Regions from separate parts of the Comamonas sp. E6 genome, predicted to be linked through region 3. Evidence: predicted binding sites of a transcription regulator. Region 3 holds the regulator's gene; each other region holds the start of a gene.

Region 1 (5,132 bases), on a different contig from region 3:
CAGCTCGGACAGTCTGGCCTGGGCCTTGTTCAGCTCGCCTTGCAGGATGGCTCGTGCATCGGAGTCACGCGCTTTCTGCGCGGCACTGTCGCTACGGGCCGTGGCCGGCGCGCTCGATGCAGAGCTACTTGCCGGCTTGGGCTTGACCGAAGCCGCAGCGGCATTGCCACCCGAGGGCCTGGTGCCGTGAATCACCGTCACGCCACTGCCATCGACCGGCTTGCATCCCTTGGCCTTGGCCTGCGAAACATTGTTGGTGTACTCATTGCCGCAGCGGTAGATCACATCCTGGGCAGAAACCAGCCCGGATGCAAGACACAGCAACGACAACACATAAAACTTCTTCATTCGGTCCTCTCAGGCAGACGGCGGCCGCAAGTCCGCAATACCCTGAGTATCGCTCCAAGCCTGCGGCTTTTATTGACTACTTGACCGCCACCAACCCGTTTGGTTCCTTTGCTGCCACGCCCGCCGCAGCGGGCGCTCAATAAAAAAGGCGGCTTGCGCCGCCTTTTTTGACCTCTGCTTTACAGCGAGAAGTACATATCGTATTCGACAGGGTGCACCGACTGGCGATAGCGAGTCACTTCGCCCATCTTCAGCTCAATGTAGGCATCCAGCATGCTGTCGGAGAACACACCGCCCTTGGTCAGGAACGCACGGTCTGCGTCCAGGGCTTCCAGAGCCTGATCCAGGCTGTGGCAGACGGTAGGCACCAGCTTGTCTTCCTCGGGGGGCAGGTGGTAGAGATCCTTGGTCGCGGCTTCGCCGGGATGGATCTTGTTTTCCACGCCGTCCAGGCCGGCCATCAGCAGAGCTGCGAAACCCAGGTAGGGGTTCATCAGAGGATCGGGGAAGCGTGCTTCCACGCGACGAGCCTTGGGGTTGCTGACGTAAGGAATACGGATGGAGGCCGAGCGATTCTTGGCCGAGTAAGCCAGCTTCACGGGCGCTTCAAAGCCGGGAACCAGACGCTTGTAGCTGTTGGTGCCAGGGTTGGTGATGGCGTTCAGCGCACGAGCGTGCTTGATGATGCCGCCGATGTAGTACAGGGCGAAGTCGGACAGGCCGGCATAGCCGTCGCCGGCAAACAGGTTCTTGCCATCCTTCCACACGGACTGGTGCACGTGCATACCGGAGCCGTTATCGCCAGCGTAGGGCTTGGGCATGAAGGTTGCCGTCTTGCCGTAGGTGTTGGCCACGTTCCAGATGATGTACTTCTGCAGCTGTGTCCAGTCGGCACGCTCGACCAGGGTCGAGAAGCGTGTGCCGATTTCGTTCTGACCGGCGCCGGCCACTTCATGGTGGAACACTTCGACAGGGATGCCGACCGCTTCCAGCAGCAGCGACATCTCTGCACGCATGTCCTGGGTGCTGTCGACAGGAGGAACTGGGAAGTAGCCACCCTTGACGCGAGGACGGTGACCACGGTTACCGGTCTCGAACTTGGTGCCGGTGTTCCAGGGAGCCTCGTATTCTTCGATTTCGAAGAAGGGGTTGTGAGGCTCGGTACCCCAACGCACGCCGTCGAAGATGAAGAATTCGGGTTCGGGACCGAAGTAAGCGGTATCGCCCAGGCCGGAAGCCTTCAGGTAGGCTTCAGCACGCTTGGCAATGGAACGGGGATCGCGGTCGTAGGCCTTGCCATCACCGGGTTCGATCACATCGCACTGCAGAATCAGTGTGGTTTCTTCGAAGAAGGGATCGATATTGGCAGTGTTGGGATCGGGAACCAGCTGCATGTCCGAGGCTTCGATACCCTTCCAGCCGGCAACGGAAGAACCGTCGAAAGCATGGCCCGAGGCGAACTTGTCCTCGTCGAAGTGCGACACGGGCACGGTCACGTGCTGTTCCTTGCCGCGGGTATCGGTAAAGCGCAGGTCCACGAACTTGACCTCGTTATCCTGCACCATCTGCATCACGTCTGCAACGGTCTTCGCCATTAGATCTCTCCTGCCAACTTTGGCTGATCAAATAAAGAATGAATAGTATCTAGCAGTTTGCGTGCCAACTCGACCTCGGCGCCTCGCAACAACATCTGCGCACCGAAACCGAGCCTTGGTGTAAAGATATTCGGCACAAGACATAAGCACTTACCAGAGCTGCATCTGCAAACTGCACCAAACAGACGCGCATTGTCTCACTGCCAGAGCACGCCACACAATTGCACCATCTTGGTGAATTAATTGGCACCAATTTGGTGCATTTCTGAAACAAGATTGTTTTTGGTGCATGGCACCTGATTCAACCTGCTGCAGACGCTTTTCAGCGAGCCACCGAAGCTGCACCATCCGAATCATCTGCACCCGGTGCAAACGGGACCTGCGGGTCGGCAGCACTCGGCATGGTCTGCGCCCTCATCTGCTCCAGCGCCGCCAGACAGAAGTGGGCAAACCACAGTGCAGAGAAGGCAAACACCAGCGCATAGATCCAGATGGCAATGGGCACAAGAATCCAGAAAGCAGCCAGGAACAGCAGCCCGGAAATCCAGACCACACCGGGCGCTGCACCCAGATAGCCGCAGATCACGCCCATCAGAATGAGCGACATGCGATGACGGGCAAACAGGGCCCGGCGCTCGTCCTTGCTGGCATGCTCGGACAAGGCGTCAAATGCCATGACCCTGTAGGTGAGCCATCCCCAGATCAAAGGCGCTACCACCAGCATCAGCGGCGGGAACACCCATAACGGCAGAGTGACAAACAAGGCCAGCAGCGCAATCAGCGTGGAGCCGCCCGACCAGACCAGGCTGGCCATGGTGGAGCCGCCATGCTTTTTCTCGAGACCGACAAAGCGTTTCTCGGCCACCAGCTGCGTGAGCACTGGTGCCATGAACAGGCCTACCAGCAGCAAAACCAGCACCACGAGTACCGGCATTGCGCCCAACACAACAAAAATGGAAGCCACCACCTCCGAGGCATACCCAAGGCCCAGCCCTTGCAGCCATAGCCACAAGGAATGCAGCCAGCCCACCCCGTCCAGCAGGCTTTGCACCTTGAGGACCGCATCGGCCCAGAAGAAGTAACCAAGAAGCCAGGCCATCAAAGCCATGGCCAGCAGCGGCAAGAGTGACCAGACAATGACCCGCTTATGCAGGCAATACGCCATGGCACGCCAAAAAGAGTCGAGTAGCAAGCTCATGCTGGCAAGCATACTCAAGGATTGGCTTATGCGCGACCCATCAATCGCAGGACAGCCAGCCACTGCTGCGCCCAGAAGCCACGGCCATAGTCGCGCAATTGTCCTTTTGTATTCGCTTGCACCTGATCGCGAATGCCAGTGGGGTCATAGCGCAGATCAAAGTTGGCCGTGCCAAACAATATGTCCCACCAGGGCAACAATACGCCGAAATTGTTTCCATGCACCTTCTTGTTGCGCACGGGCGCCATGGGTTCGTGGCCAATACCGATGGCGTGGTGGCGGCGGTGAAAGCGTGGACTGATCCACAGGCGTTCGCCCAGTTGGCCAAACCAGATGCGCACGTTGGCATGCTGAAAGCTCTCGCTGAGCTGGGTCAGGGCCACGATGGCCACGAACTGCCCCGGAGCCACGCCAATCAGCTGTGCCACCAGCACGATGATGGCGTCATGGATCACGTCGTCGAGCAGGTGATTGCGATTGTCGCTCCACACCGTCATCTGGCGCTGCGAGTGGTGCACGGCATGCAGCTTCCACCACCAGGTAAAACCGTGCTGACCTCGATGAATCCAGTACTCGACCAGATCGAACACGACCAGATACATCAACAGACTGACCCAGGCGTTGTCCGTCACGCCCGGCCAGATATCGTCAAGATGAAAGCCAGGCATGCCCAAGACATGAAGCCTGCCCATGAGGGCATCCCACAAGGGATCGATCGTGAAGAACAATGCCAGCCGGAAAAATCCCAGCCGGTGAATCAGCGTGTAGAGGATGTCCACGCGAATCGCCTGGCGGTCCACCACGGGCTCGACCGGCCTCCAGCGCTGCAGCGGCACGATCACCGCGACCATGACCGCTATCTGCAGCAGCCCCACCAGCAGCCAGCCCGTGGCTGTGTAGCCATCTTCGAGCAGGTTCGCCATGCCGAAATGGAACAGAAACGGCTGAACCACGCCTTCAAACAAGCGTTGCTGCGCCTCTCCAAACATCTGAACCAACCAATCCACAACTCACTCCTCTTGCCGCACTCAGCGGTGCTGCGCAATCCAGCCCTGGTACGCCGGATGCTCGGCCAGCGTACGAAAGCAAAAACCCTTATCCAGCAGACCGACGATCAGCGGCTCCAGCACCGCCGGGGCCCAGGGGTCCTGGCGCGACCAGATGCCGAGGTGGGCCAGCAAGATATCGCCGCCGCCTATGTTTTTGAGTGCCTGGGCCAGCAAGCGTTCATTGGGATACCTGTCGCTGGGCAGCTCGTCGCCCAAAAAGCCTGCCGGCGCCCAGCCCACATGCTGAAAGCCTCCCTGCTGCGCTGCGGCAATCAGCGCTGGCGATGTCTTGCCGCCCGGCGCACGATACAGCGGCAAGGTCTTGCGACCCGTGATCTGCGCCAGCCTCTGAGCGGAGCGGGCAATCTCCTGGCGGTACTCATCGGCAGACACCACATAGCTCTGACCGGCTCTGGGCCCGGCCGATGGCTTGACCTTGAAGTGCGTGACCTGGCCTGTGGCCTTGTCGCGGATATCGGCCAGCCAGTACATATGGTCGAAGGTATGGGATGCGAGCTGGTGACCTTCGTCGGCACGCGCCTTCCACCAGGGCGCCCAGAAGTCGCTCAGACTGCTGCCCCCCTCCTTCGTGGCCTCATTGGCCGCAAAGAATGTGACGGGCACCTTGTGCTTTTGCAGAACCTGGGCGACAAGCTGGGCTATGCCCATATGCCCGGTGTCGAAGGTCAGGTAGACCGCCTTGGAGCAAGCGCCTGAAGCCATCTTCCTTGCAGCTTCGGCAGCAAAGGCTGGGACGGCAGGCAGGCCGCCGACCAGCGAGCCGAGCATGAAACAACGTCTTTGCATCCACCCTCCTTGAGGTGGTCAACACGGAGACCAAGCCATCCCTGCCGTTTCGATGCAGCAGGGACAAGCACCTTAGCGCGCAGCGTGGGACAGCGTCCAGACACCGTGAGGCGACTTGCCCACATTGACCTGATT
Region 2 (5,132 bases), on a different contig from region 3:
AGATCGCCCAGCACGAAGCGGGCAAGCTGCGCGTGCTGGCCACCTCGGGCGAGCGCCGCAGCAGCATGGCACCCGGCATTCCTACGCTCAAGGAGCTGGGCGTGAACCTGGTCGGCACGGGCTGGAACACCTTGTTCGCGCCGCAAAGCATGGCGCCGGCCACGGTGCAACGCCTGTCCCAACTGGTGCAGGAGGTGATGAAGGAAGCCGACACGCAGCAGAAGTTCGCCGCCTCCAACCTGGTGCCCGTGGTCAGCAGCGCGCAGGACACGGAAAAAATGCTCAAGGCCTACCGCGCGCAATGGGCGCCGGTGGTTCAGCGCTCGGGCTTCAAGCCCTGATGTTTGAGGAGCAGCTATCGCTTGTTACCAAACATTTTCAGCATCAAATCTATTCAAAATCCTTGCATAACAAGCGATAAAAGCTCCTGTTTTTGAATGTTCTCCGCTCTCTCATGACTGACTCCCGCCCCAATCTGATCTTCATCCTGGCCGATGACCTCGGCTATGCCGACCTGGGCTGCACCGGTGCGCGCGATGCGCACAACAACGCCACCGACGTCTCGCCGCGCCTGGACGCCATGGCCGCCCAGGGCCTGCGCTTCACGCGCGGCTACTCCAACTCCTCGGTGTGCTCGCCCACGCGCTTTGCGCTGGCCACGGGTCGCTGGCAGTACCGCCTGCGCGGTGCGGCCGAGGAACCCATCGCCAGCGTGCATGGCGACAAGGTGCTGGGCCTGCCGCCCGATCACCCCACGGTGGCCTCGCTGCTGCGCGATGCCGGCTATGCCACGGCCCTGGTCGGCAAATGGCATCTGGGCTACCCGCCGCATTTCGGCCCGCGCCTGTCGGGCTACGAGGAGTTCTACGGCTTTCATGCCGGTGGCGCCGACTATTTCGCCCACTGCGATCCGCGCGGTCGCCCCGACTTCTGGATCAACGAGGAGCCGCACACCGAAGACGGCTACCTCACCGATCTGCTGAGCCGCCGCGCCGTGGACTTCGTCAAGCGACAGACGGCCGACAAGCCCTTCTACCTCTCGCTGCACTACAGCGCGCCGCACTGGCCCTGGCTGACGCGCGACGACCTAGAGGAGTCGCGCCGCATCGGCGGCTTCGGCAAGCACACCGACGGCGGCAGCATCGACACCTACCAGCGCATGATCCATCACATGGACGAAGGCATCGGCTGGCTGCTGGATGCGCTGGAGGAGAACGGCCTGAGCGAGAACACGCTCATCGTCTTCACCAGCGACAACGGCGGCGAGCGCTTCTCCAATACCTGGCCCTTCGTGGGCCAGAAGATGGACCTGCTCGAAGGCGGCATCCGCGTGCCCTTGCTGGCCCGCTGGCCGGCGCGCATGAAGGCTGGTGCCGTTTGCGACACGCCCAGCCTGACCATGGACTGGTCGGCCACCTTCCTGGCCGCCGCCGGCGTGGACGCGCATGCCGACTATCCGCTGGACGGCATCAGCCTGCTGCCCCTGATGCAGGATCAAAGCTGGATGCCCGAGCGCGACCTGGCCTGGCGCATGAAGCACCGCGAGCAAAAGGCCTTGATACGCGGCGACTGGAAATATCTGCAGATCGAGGGCATCGAATACCTGTTCAACATCGCCAGCGACCCGCGCGAGCGCGCCAATCTGCGTGATCGCGAGCCCCGGAAACTGGCCGAGCTGCGCAGCGCCTGGGAGCACTGGAATCAGGAGCTGCCGCCGATTCCCGAGGAAGCCAAGGTCTCGCTGGTGTTCACCAAGGCAGACCTGCCCCAGGCCAGCTTCTGAGCTGAGCGCTGCCTGCAAGCCCATCGCCCAGGCGATGGGCTTTTTTGCGTCCACGCCCAAACAGAGAGCACGCACTCACTTTCAAATCACCTGTTTGGTGCAAAAACCGGACAAAAACCGGGCCATGGCGGTGCATTGCAAAAACGCACCATCCTGGTGCATTCGGTTCAGGCCGCAAACCGGGTGGCGAAAGTTGCGCTCAGTGATTGTGAAAACTCGTAGCTTTTTGTACCGGACAGCTATGGCCCGCTGCCTGTTCTAGGGCCTTGGGCAGCGAACCGCGCCGCAGCCGCCGCAGAGGCTGGCACGGTCTGTGCTTTGAGAGTTCATCCGAGATTTTTGCCACGAAATTTTCAAACCGGAGGAACCCTGAATGCCTAGTCCCGCTGCAAGCCGTTTCAAGACTTTCGCCAAGACTGCCGCCCTGGCCTGCGCCGTTGTCGCCCCCATGTGGGCCCATGCCCAGCTCTCCGCCAACGTTGCCCTGACCACCAACTACAAGTTCCGTGGTCAGGATCAGGACGCCAGCCGCACCAGGGCCGTCAAGCCCGCGCTGCAAGGCGGTTTTGACTACACGTTCGGCGACAGCGGCTTCTACGTCGGCAACTGGAACTCCTCCGTGGACTGGCTGCCCGGCAACTCGCTGGAAACCGACTTCTACGGCGGCTACAAGTTCAAGGCTGCCGATGTGGACTGGGACGTGGGCATGCTGACCTATGTGTACTCGGGCAACGCCAACGGCAACACCACCGAGATCTATGGCTCCGGCACCTACGGCCCGTTCACGGCCAAGTACTCGCACACGGTGTCCAAGGACTACTTCGGCTGGGCCGGCGCCAAGGCGGGCTCGGGTCTCAAGGGCCGCAATACCGGTTATCTGCAGTTCTCCTACAGCCAGGAAGTGATGCCCAAGGTGACACTGAAAGCATCAGTTGGTTACACCCATTTCTCCAGCGACATCAAGGACCTGGGCGTTCCCAACTATGTGGACTACAGCGTCGGTGGTGCGTATGACCTGGGCGACGGCTTCTCTGCCGCTGCGGCAGTGACCGGCGCCAACAAGAAGGCCTACTTCGGCGATGTGAACAAGGCGCGTCTGATTCTGACGCTCTCCAAGACTTTCTAACTTTTCAGGAGCCCGTCATGAAAATGGTGATCGCCATCATCAAACCCTTCAAGCTCGACGAAGTGCGTGAAGCTCTTTCCCAAATCGGTGTGCAAGGCATCACCGTGACCGAAGTCAAGGGCTTTGGCCGTCAGAAGGGCCACACCGAGCTGTACCGCGGTGCCGAGTATGTGGTGGACTTTCTGCCCAAGCTGAAGATCGAGGCCGCGATTGCCGACGATCTGGTCGATGCCGCCATCGACGCAATCGAGGGCGCAGCCCGCACCGGCAAGATCGGCGACGGCAAGATTTTTGTGCAGGCGCTGGAGCAGTCGATCCGTATCCGTACAGGAGAAACCGGCGACGCGGCCCTGTAAAGGCCCAGTCTCTCTGGAACCGTTTTGAGAAAGATTGCCATGATCAAGAAACTATTGAGCGCAGGCCTGGGACTGGGCCTGCTGGCTGCCGGCGCCACCGGCTTTGCCCAGGAAGCTGCAACGGCTGCCGCCGCCGCAGCGCCTGTGGCCGAAGCAGCGGCCGAGGCCGTTCCCACCCTGAGCGCCGGCGACACCGCCTGGATGCTGACCTCGACCATGCTGGTGATCCTGATGGTCATCCCCGGCCTGGCGCTGTTCTACGGCGGCCTGGTGCGCAGCAAGAACATGCTGTCCGTGCTGGCGCAGGTCTTCGTGATCTTTTCGCTGATCACCGTGCTGTGGGCCATCTACGGCTACTCGCTGGCCTTTGGCGGCGAAGGCAAGTTCTTCGCGGGCTTCGACAAGCTGTTCCTCATGGGCATCACGCCTGACACGCTGTCGTCCATGCTCAAGACCATCCCCGAATACGTGTTCGTAGCCTTCCAGTCCACCTTCGCCGCCATCACCGTGGCGCTGATCGTGGGTGCGTTCGCCGAGCGCATCAAGTTCGCGGCCGTGATCGTGTTCTCCGTGCTGTGGTTCACCTTCAGCTACATCCCCATGGCCCACATGGTGTGGGGCGGTGGTCTGCTGGGTGCCGATGGCGCACTGGACTTCGCTGGCGGCACCGTGGTGCACATCAACGCCGCCGTGGCCGGCCTGGTGGGTGCCTACATGCTGGGCAAGCGCATCGGCTTCGGCAAGGAAGCCCTGCCCCCTCACAGCCTGACGCTGACCATGGTGGGCGCTTCGTTGCTGTGGGTGGGCTGGTTCGGCTTCAACGCCGGCTCTGCCGGTGCCGCCAACGGCGTTGCCGGCCTGGCCTTCATCAACACCATCCTCGCGACCGGCGCTGCCGCCATCTCCTGGATCGTGGCCGAAGCGCTGCTGCGCGGCAAGGCCTCCATGCTGGGCGCTGCCTCGGGTGCCGTGGCCGGTCTGGTGACCATCACCCCCGCCGCCGGCTTTGTCGGCCCCATGGGCTCCATCGTCATGGGTATCATCGCCGGCCCACTGTGCTTCTGGGGCGTCTCCGGCCTCAAGCGCCTGCTCAAGGTTGACGACGTCTGCGACGTGTTTGGCGTCCACGGCGTCGGCGGTATCCTGGGTGCCATCCTGACCGGCGTGTTCTGTGCCAAGGGCCTGGGCGGTATCGAGCCCGAGGGCTACAACATGGCGCATCAGCTGTGGGTGCAGGTCGAGAGCGTGCTGGTGACCATCGTCTGGTCCGGCGTGGTCTCCTTCTTGGCCTACAAGATTGCCGATCTGACCGTGGGTCTGCGTGTCTCGGAAGAGTCCGAGCGCCAGGGCCTGGACATCACTTCTCACGGTGAGGTGGCCTACACCCGTTAAGCGGCAGGCTCTTCGCAAGTTCAGTTTCATTACGTTGCCCCGCAGTGCGAACTGCGGGGCTTTTTTATTCACGCCTGCTTTTCAAAAAAATCAAAGACCAGGCCTTCCTGCCCCGGGGGCGCCCCGGCTACCATGCAGGCCATGGATTCAGCCACCAGCCAAATCAATCAGCTCGGCGAGCGCATTCGCGCCGCTGCCAGTGACAAGACCCCGCTGCGCATCTGCGGCGGCGGCAGCAAGGACTTCTACGGCCTGCGTCTACAGGGCGAGCCGCTGTCCACGCGCGCGCTCAGCGGCATCGTCAGCTACGAGCCCAGCGAGCTGGTGGTCACCGTGCGCGCCGGCACGCCGCTGGCCGAGCTGGAGGCAACATTGGCCAGCCAGGGCCAGTGCCTGGCTTTCGAGCCGCCGCACTTCGGCGCCGCCAGCACCGTGGGCGGCATGGTCGCCGCAGGCCTGTCGGGCCCGTCGCGTG
Region 3 (5,132 bases):
TCAGGTGCAGTCCATCCGCATCGTGAGCAACCCGTTTGGCGAATATCTGGATGTCTCCAGCGCAGACAGCGCCCAAGCCGGCCTGCAGCGCATTGCCGAAACGCTCAAGGCCATCAACACCGGCAAACGCCGCATCCGCTTTGCCGTGGGCGAGGCGCGCAATGCGCAGGAAGTGGCCCTGCTGCCGCAGCTGATTGCCGCCTATGGCGACCTGTGCAACGCCTGCGTAAACATCGATCTGGATGAACATGGCTTTCTGCAGACCGGTTTGCTGGCCCATAGCGTGCAGGCAATTCAGCAGATCGCGCGCAGCACGCCACGCGGCGAAGGCAACTTCAACTTCACGGTCAACTTCAACTGCGCGCCCGGCATTCCCTATTTCCCGGCCAGCTACCACCGCGGCCAGCACCACGGCGCCCTGGTGCTGGGCCTGGAAACGCCAGACCTCATGGTGGCTGAACTGCAGGAGCTGCAGCAGCAGCGCCTGCAGCTCGATCACGCGGCGTGGTTCAGGCTCGCATTCGAGCGCCTGAGCCAGACTCTGAACGAGCATGCCACTGCCATCCAGCGCTGTGCCGACGGCGTGAAACTGGCCGAGAGCTGGCATATCGCGGGCATGGACACCTCGGCCGCGCCGTCCAAGTCCTGCGCCTCCATGGTCGATGTCTACCAACTGCTGGGCGTGCCCTGTTTCGGCGCCAGCGGCACGGTGGAAGCCTCGGCCCTGCTGACCCGCGTCTTCAAATCAGTCAACGGCGTGACGCAGATCGGCTTCAGCGGCCTGATGCTGGCCGTGACCGAGGACCAAGGCCTGGCCCAGGCCAGTCTGAATGACGAATTCGATATCCGCGCCCTGCTGACCTACAGCAGCGTCTGCGGCATCGGCCTCGATACCGTGCCTGTGCCGGGCGATAGCAGCGCCGAGCAGATCGCCGCCGTCATGCGCGATACGGGCACCATGGCTTTTCGCCTCAACAAGCCGCTGACGGTGCGGCTATTCCCCGTGCCGGGCCTCAAAGCGGGCGACACAACGGTGTTCGAGAGCGCGGATCTGTGCAACTGCGCCGTGCTGGCTCTGCCTTGAGTATCTGATCCTGACCGGCTGCCGCGCCTGGCCGTCAAGCGCCGGCAGCTATTGCTTTTGATATTCCCCTACCCCGGTTCTGTTTGACCTGCCCCCATGGTGGCCGCCGGGGTGCCCCCGGTAAAATTGGCCCTTATGGCAAAAATAATCGTTCTGGCACTGGTGCTGCTTTTCTTTGGCTGCGGGCTGTACATGCATCTGCGCGGCAAGGTGCGCCACAAGGTGGTCAAGCAATTGTTTGACCACTCCACGTTCACAGCGCCGTTCAACGTCTTCATGCTGATGTTCAGCAAGGTGCCGCGCACGCCCTATCTGCCCACCAGCACCTTCCCCGAGCTGGCGCCGCTGCAGGCCAACTGGCGTGAAATCCGCGAGGAAGCCGTCAATCTGCAAAAGAACATGCAGATCAAGGCCGCCGCCAATAACGATGACGCAGGCTTCAACTCCTTCTTCAAGACCGGCTGGAAGCGCTTCTATCTCAAGTGGTACGGCGATGCCCACCCTTCGGCCATGGAGCTGTGCCCCAAGACCACGGCCCTGGTGAAATCGATTCCCAGCGTCAAGGCCGCCATGTTTGCCGAGCTGCCGCCCGGCGCCAAGCTCAATCTGCACCGCGACCCCTATGCAGGCTCGCTGCGCTATCACCTGGCCGTGCTGGCCCCCAACGACGACCGCTGCATGATCGAGGTCGACGGCCAGCCCTATAGCTGGCGTGAAGGTGAAGGCGTGATCTTCGACGAGACCTTTATGCACTGGGCCGAGAACCGCAGCGAAGGCAACCGCATCGTGCTGTTCTGCGATGTGGAGCGCCCCATGACCAATGGCTTTGCCCAGTGGCTCAATCACTGGCTGGGCAAGAACGTGGTGGCCGCCGCCAGCTCGCCCAACAACGAGGGCGATCCGCGCGGCATGATCAGCAAGCTGTTCAAGATCTCGTTCTATGCGGGCAAGTACCGCCGCGCCTTCCGCGACTGGAATCCGACCTTCTACAAGATCCTCAAGTTCGGCCTGATGATTGGCGTGCTGGTCTGGTTTATCTGGTGGTTGGTTTCTTGATAACCCCCTGAGGCGCTACGCGCCTTCCCCTGGCCGGGCGCCCCCAAGGGGGACGGCAGCATCGCCGCAAGGGCAGCTCTTGCTCGCTGCCCCTTGCTTGAGGAATGCCTTATCAAGGCTCCCGCCCTAAAGACAGAGCAAGAAAGCCGCTGTGCGATGCATCAGCGGCTTTCTTGTTTCTGCGGTGCCCTACAGCGCCTTGCGCAGCGTGGTCGTCGGTATCTTGAGCTGCTCGCGGTATTTGGCGACGGTGCGGCGCGCGCACTCGATGCCCTGCTCTTTGAGCATATCGGCCAGCTTGGCGTCCGACAGCGGCTTCTTGGCATCTTCGGCATCGACAAACTGCTTGATCAGCGCACGCACGGCCGTGCTGGAGGCGCTGCCGCCGGTTTCCGTGCCCAGGCCCGAACCGAAGAAGTACTTGAGCTCGAAGGTGCCCTGGGGCGTGGCCATGTACTTGGCGGTGGTCACACGGCTGATGGTGGACTCGTGCAGGCCCAGCGTGTCGGCGATATCGCGCAGCACCAGCGGTCGCATGGCCAGCTCGCCATGCACAAAGAAGTTCTTCTGCCGCTCCACGATGGCTTCGGAGACCCGCAAGATGGTGTCGAAGCGCTGCTGGATGTTCTTGATGAACCAGCGCGCCTCCTGCAGTTGCTGCTGCAGCGCCGCATGGCCGTCGCTGTTCTTGTGGCGGCGCAGTACGCTGGCATAGATGTCATGCACGCGCAGACGCGGCATGACCTCGGGGTTGAGCTGCACGGAGAAGTCCACCCGGCCCGAGCCGGCCCGCACCGGGCGCACGATGACATCGGGCACCACGATATGGCGTTCCACGTCGACAAAGCGGCGCCCCGGACGCGGCTCCAGTCTGGCGATCAGGGCCATGGCCTCGCGCAGTTGCTCCTCGCGCGCACCGCACAGACTGGTGAGCTTGCGCAGATCGCGCCGCGCCAGCAGGTCCATGGGCTGAGCGCAGATGGCCTGCGCCAGCAGCAGCCGGTTCATATGCGCCTCGGTCGTGCCCTCATCCTCGGCGGTGCGGATCAGGTCGCGCAGCTGCAGCTGCAGGCACTCGGCCAGATCACGCGCTCCCACGCCCACGGGCTCCAGGCTTTGCAGCAGCTTCAGCGCAATGACAAAGTGCTGCTCCAGCTCCTCGCGCTCTTCCAGGTCGTCGCCGGCCAGGCTTTGCGCCAGCTCCTGCAGGGAATCCTCGAGATAGCCGTCGTCGCTGAGCGACTCGATGAGAAAGCGCAGCGCCGCCATGTCCGCCGCGCCCAGATGCAGGCTCAGCGCCTGACGATGGAGAAAGTCGGTCAGGCTCTGGTGCTCGCGCGCCAGATCGATGGCATCGGTTTCGTCATCGCCATCGCGGTTGCGCGTGGAGCTGCTGGCCGAGGGCGTATCCCACTCGCTACTGGATTCGCCACCCCATTCCCCGTCCTGACCGTCCAGGCCCTCGGCCTCCCAGTTCAGCGTTTCAGGGGTTTCGGGGTTTGATGTCTCCGCTACCGTTTCAGTAGCTTGTTGCGCTTGCGATGCATCTCTTTCAGCATGAATACTATCTGAAGTACTGTATTCACCGGCGCTATTAGCTACATCTACAGGAGCATCTCCCGCAGTTTCGGCCTCATCGCCCGCACGTTCCAGAAAAGGGTTGTCGACCAGCATCTGCTCGACTTCCTGCGCCAGCTCCAGGGTGGAAAGCTGCAGCAGCTGAATGGATTGCTGCAGCTGCGGCGTAAGCGATAAATGCTGCGAAACGCGTAGCGAGAGACCTGGCTTCATCGAGGCGCGGCCCCCAGACAATCATTGCAAACGCGCGCAGTGCTACGGGTTTGCCGCCGGGCCACCTCAAGGCAAACCCCGGCGCAGCCGGTCAGGGCCCCTTCTGGGGGCAGCGACCGCACAAAGTGAGGGAGCGTGGCGGTCATCACATCCTGAAATGTTCGCCCAGATAGACGCGGCGCACATCGGCGTTCTCCACGATCTCCTCGGGCGTGCCTTCGGCCAGCACATGACCGTCGCTGATGATGAAGGCGTGGTCGCAGATGCCCAGCGTCTCGCGCACATTATGGTCGGTGATCAGCACGCCGATGCCGCGCTCCTTGAGGAAGCCGATGATGCGCTGGATCTCGATCACCGCGATCGGGTCGATGCCGGCAAAAGGCTCGTCAAGCAAAATAAAGCGCGGTTGCGTGGCCAGGGCGCGGGCAATTTCCACGCGACGGCGCTCACCGCCTGACAGCGCCAGCGCCGGCGACTGGCGCAGATGCTCGACGCGCAGCTCCTGCAGCAGGCCCGTGAGGCGCTTTTCGATCTCGTCGCGCGTCAGCGCCTTGCCCTGCTCGTCCTTTTGCAGCTCCAGCACGGCGCGCACATTGTCTTCCACGCTGAGCTTGCGAAAGATGGAGGCTTCCTGGGGCAGATAGGACAGGCCCAGGCGCGAACGCTGGTGAATCGGCATGCCGCCCACCGGCTGGCCGTCGATGAAGATCTCGCCGCCGTCGCTGCGCACCAGGCCCACGATCATGTAGAACGATGTGGTCTTGCCCGCTCCATTAGGGCCGAGCAGACCGACGACCTCGCCTTTTTGCACGGACAGGGACACATCCTTGACCACCTTGCGGCTGCCGTAGGACTTGGCCAGATGTTTGGCCTCCAGGCGGCTGTCGGACTCGCCGCTGCGGCTGCTGGAGAAAGTCGGCTCGCTCATTTCTTCTCGTCGGCTTTCTCGCCGCCCAGCGTCATGCTCTGGCGCAGCTGCGTGGCAGGTGTTGCAGGCTTGGGCTGTGCCCCCGGCGTGCCGTCCTTGGGCGCCATGATGGCGCGCACACGGCCGCCCTGTCCCACGGAGGAGCTAGGCAGGCCGCCGCTGGTCTTCTGGCCATCGACGGTATAGACGTCGGTGATGTTGTTGTAGACGATGATGGAGCCCGTGACCTGATCGCTGAGCTGACCGCCACGGTAGCGGCGCATCTCGCCACGA

What was found. The regulator sigma-54, encoded in region 3, starts transcription at its own class of promoters, with help from an activator protein. The targets are predictions, from matches to a motif close to TGGCANGNAANCTGCTTT.
Region 1: the regulator sigma-54 is predicted to act here: its motif matches at 1,993-2,010, upstream of glnA (type I glutamate--ammonia ligase).
Region 2: the regulator sigma-54 is predicted to act here: its motif matches at 2,086-2,103, upstream of CSE6_RS06545 (TorF family putative porin).

What each region holds. Positions count from the first base shown of each region.
Region 1 is NZ_BBXH01000024.1:73,422-78,553, reverse strand. Features, by position in the region: gene CSE6_RS20375 (hypothetical protein) at 1-348, opposite strand, end outside; gene glnA (type I glutamate--ammonia ligase) at 528-1,943, opposite strand; gene CSE6_RS20365 (EI24 domain-containing protein) at 2,266-3,153, opposite strand; gene CSE6_RS20360 (sterol desaturase family protein) at 3,168-4,148, opposite strand; gene CSE6_RS20355 (polysaccharide deacetylase family protein) at 4,170-4,997, opposite strand; gene CSE6_RS20350 (YncE family protein) at 5,070-5,132, opposite strand, start outside.
Region 2 is NZ_BBXH01000007.1:501,679-506,810, reverse strand. Features, by position in the region: gene CSE6_RS06555 (Bug family tripartite tricarboxylate transporter substrate binding protein) at 1-341, shown strand, start outside; gene CSE6_RS06550 (sulfatase) at 455-1,783, shown strand; gene CSE6_RS06545 (TorF family putative porin) at 2,157-2,909, shown strand; gene glnK (P-II family nitrogen regulator) at 2,927-3,265, shown strand; gene amt (ammonium transporter) at 3,305-4,657, shown strand; gene glcE (glycolate oxidase subunit GlcE) at 4,790-5,132, shown strand, end outside.
Region 3 is NZ_BBXH01000012.1:175,957-181,088, forward strand. Features, by position in the region: gene CSE6_RS11870 (DUF711 family protein) at 1-1,084, shown strand, start outside; gene CSE6_RS11875 (aspartyl/asparaginyl beta-hydroxylase domain-containing protein) at 1,220-2,140, shown strand; gene CSE6_RS11880 (RNA polymerase factor sigma-54) at 2,330-3,931, opposite strand; gene lptB (LPS export ABC transporter ATP-binding protein) at 4,077-4,859, opposite strand; gene lptA (lipopolysaccharide transport periplasmic protein LptA) at 4,856-5,132, opposite strand, start outside.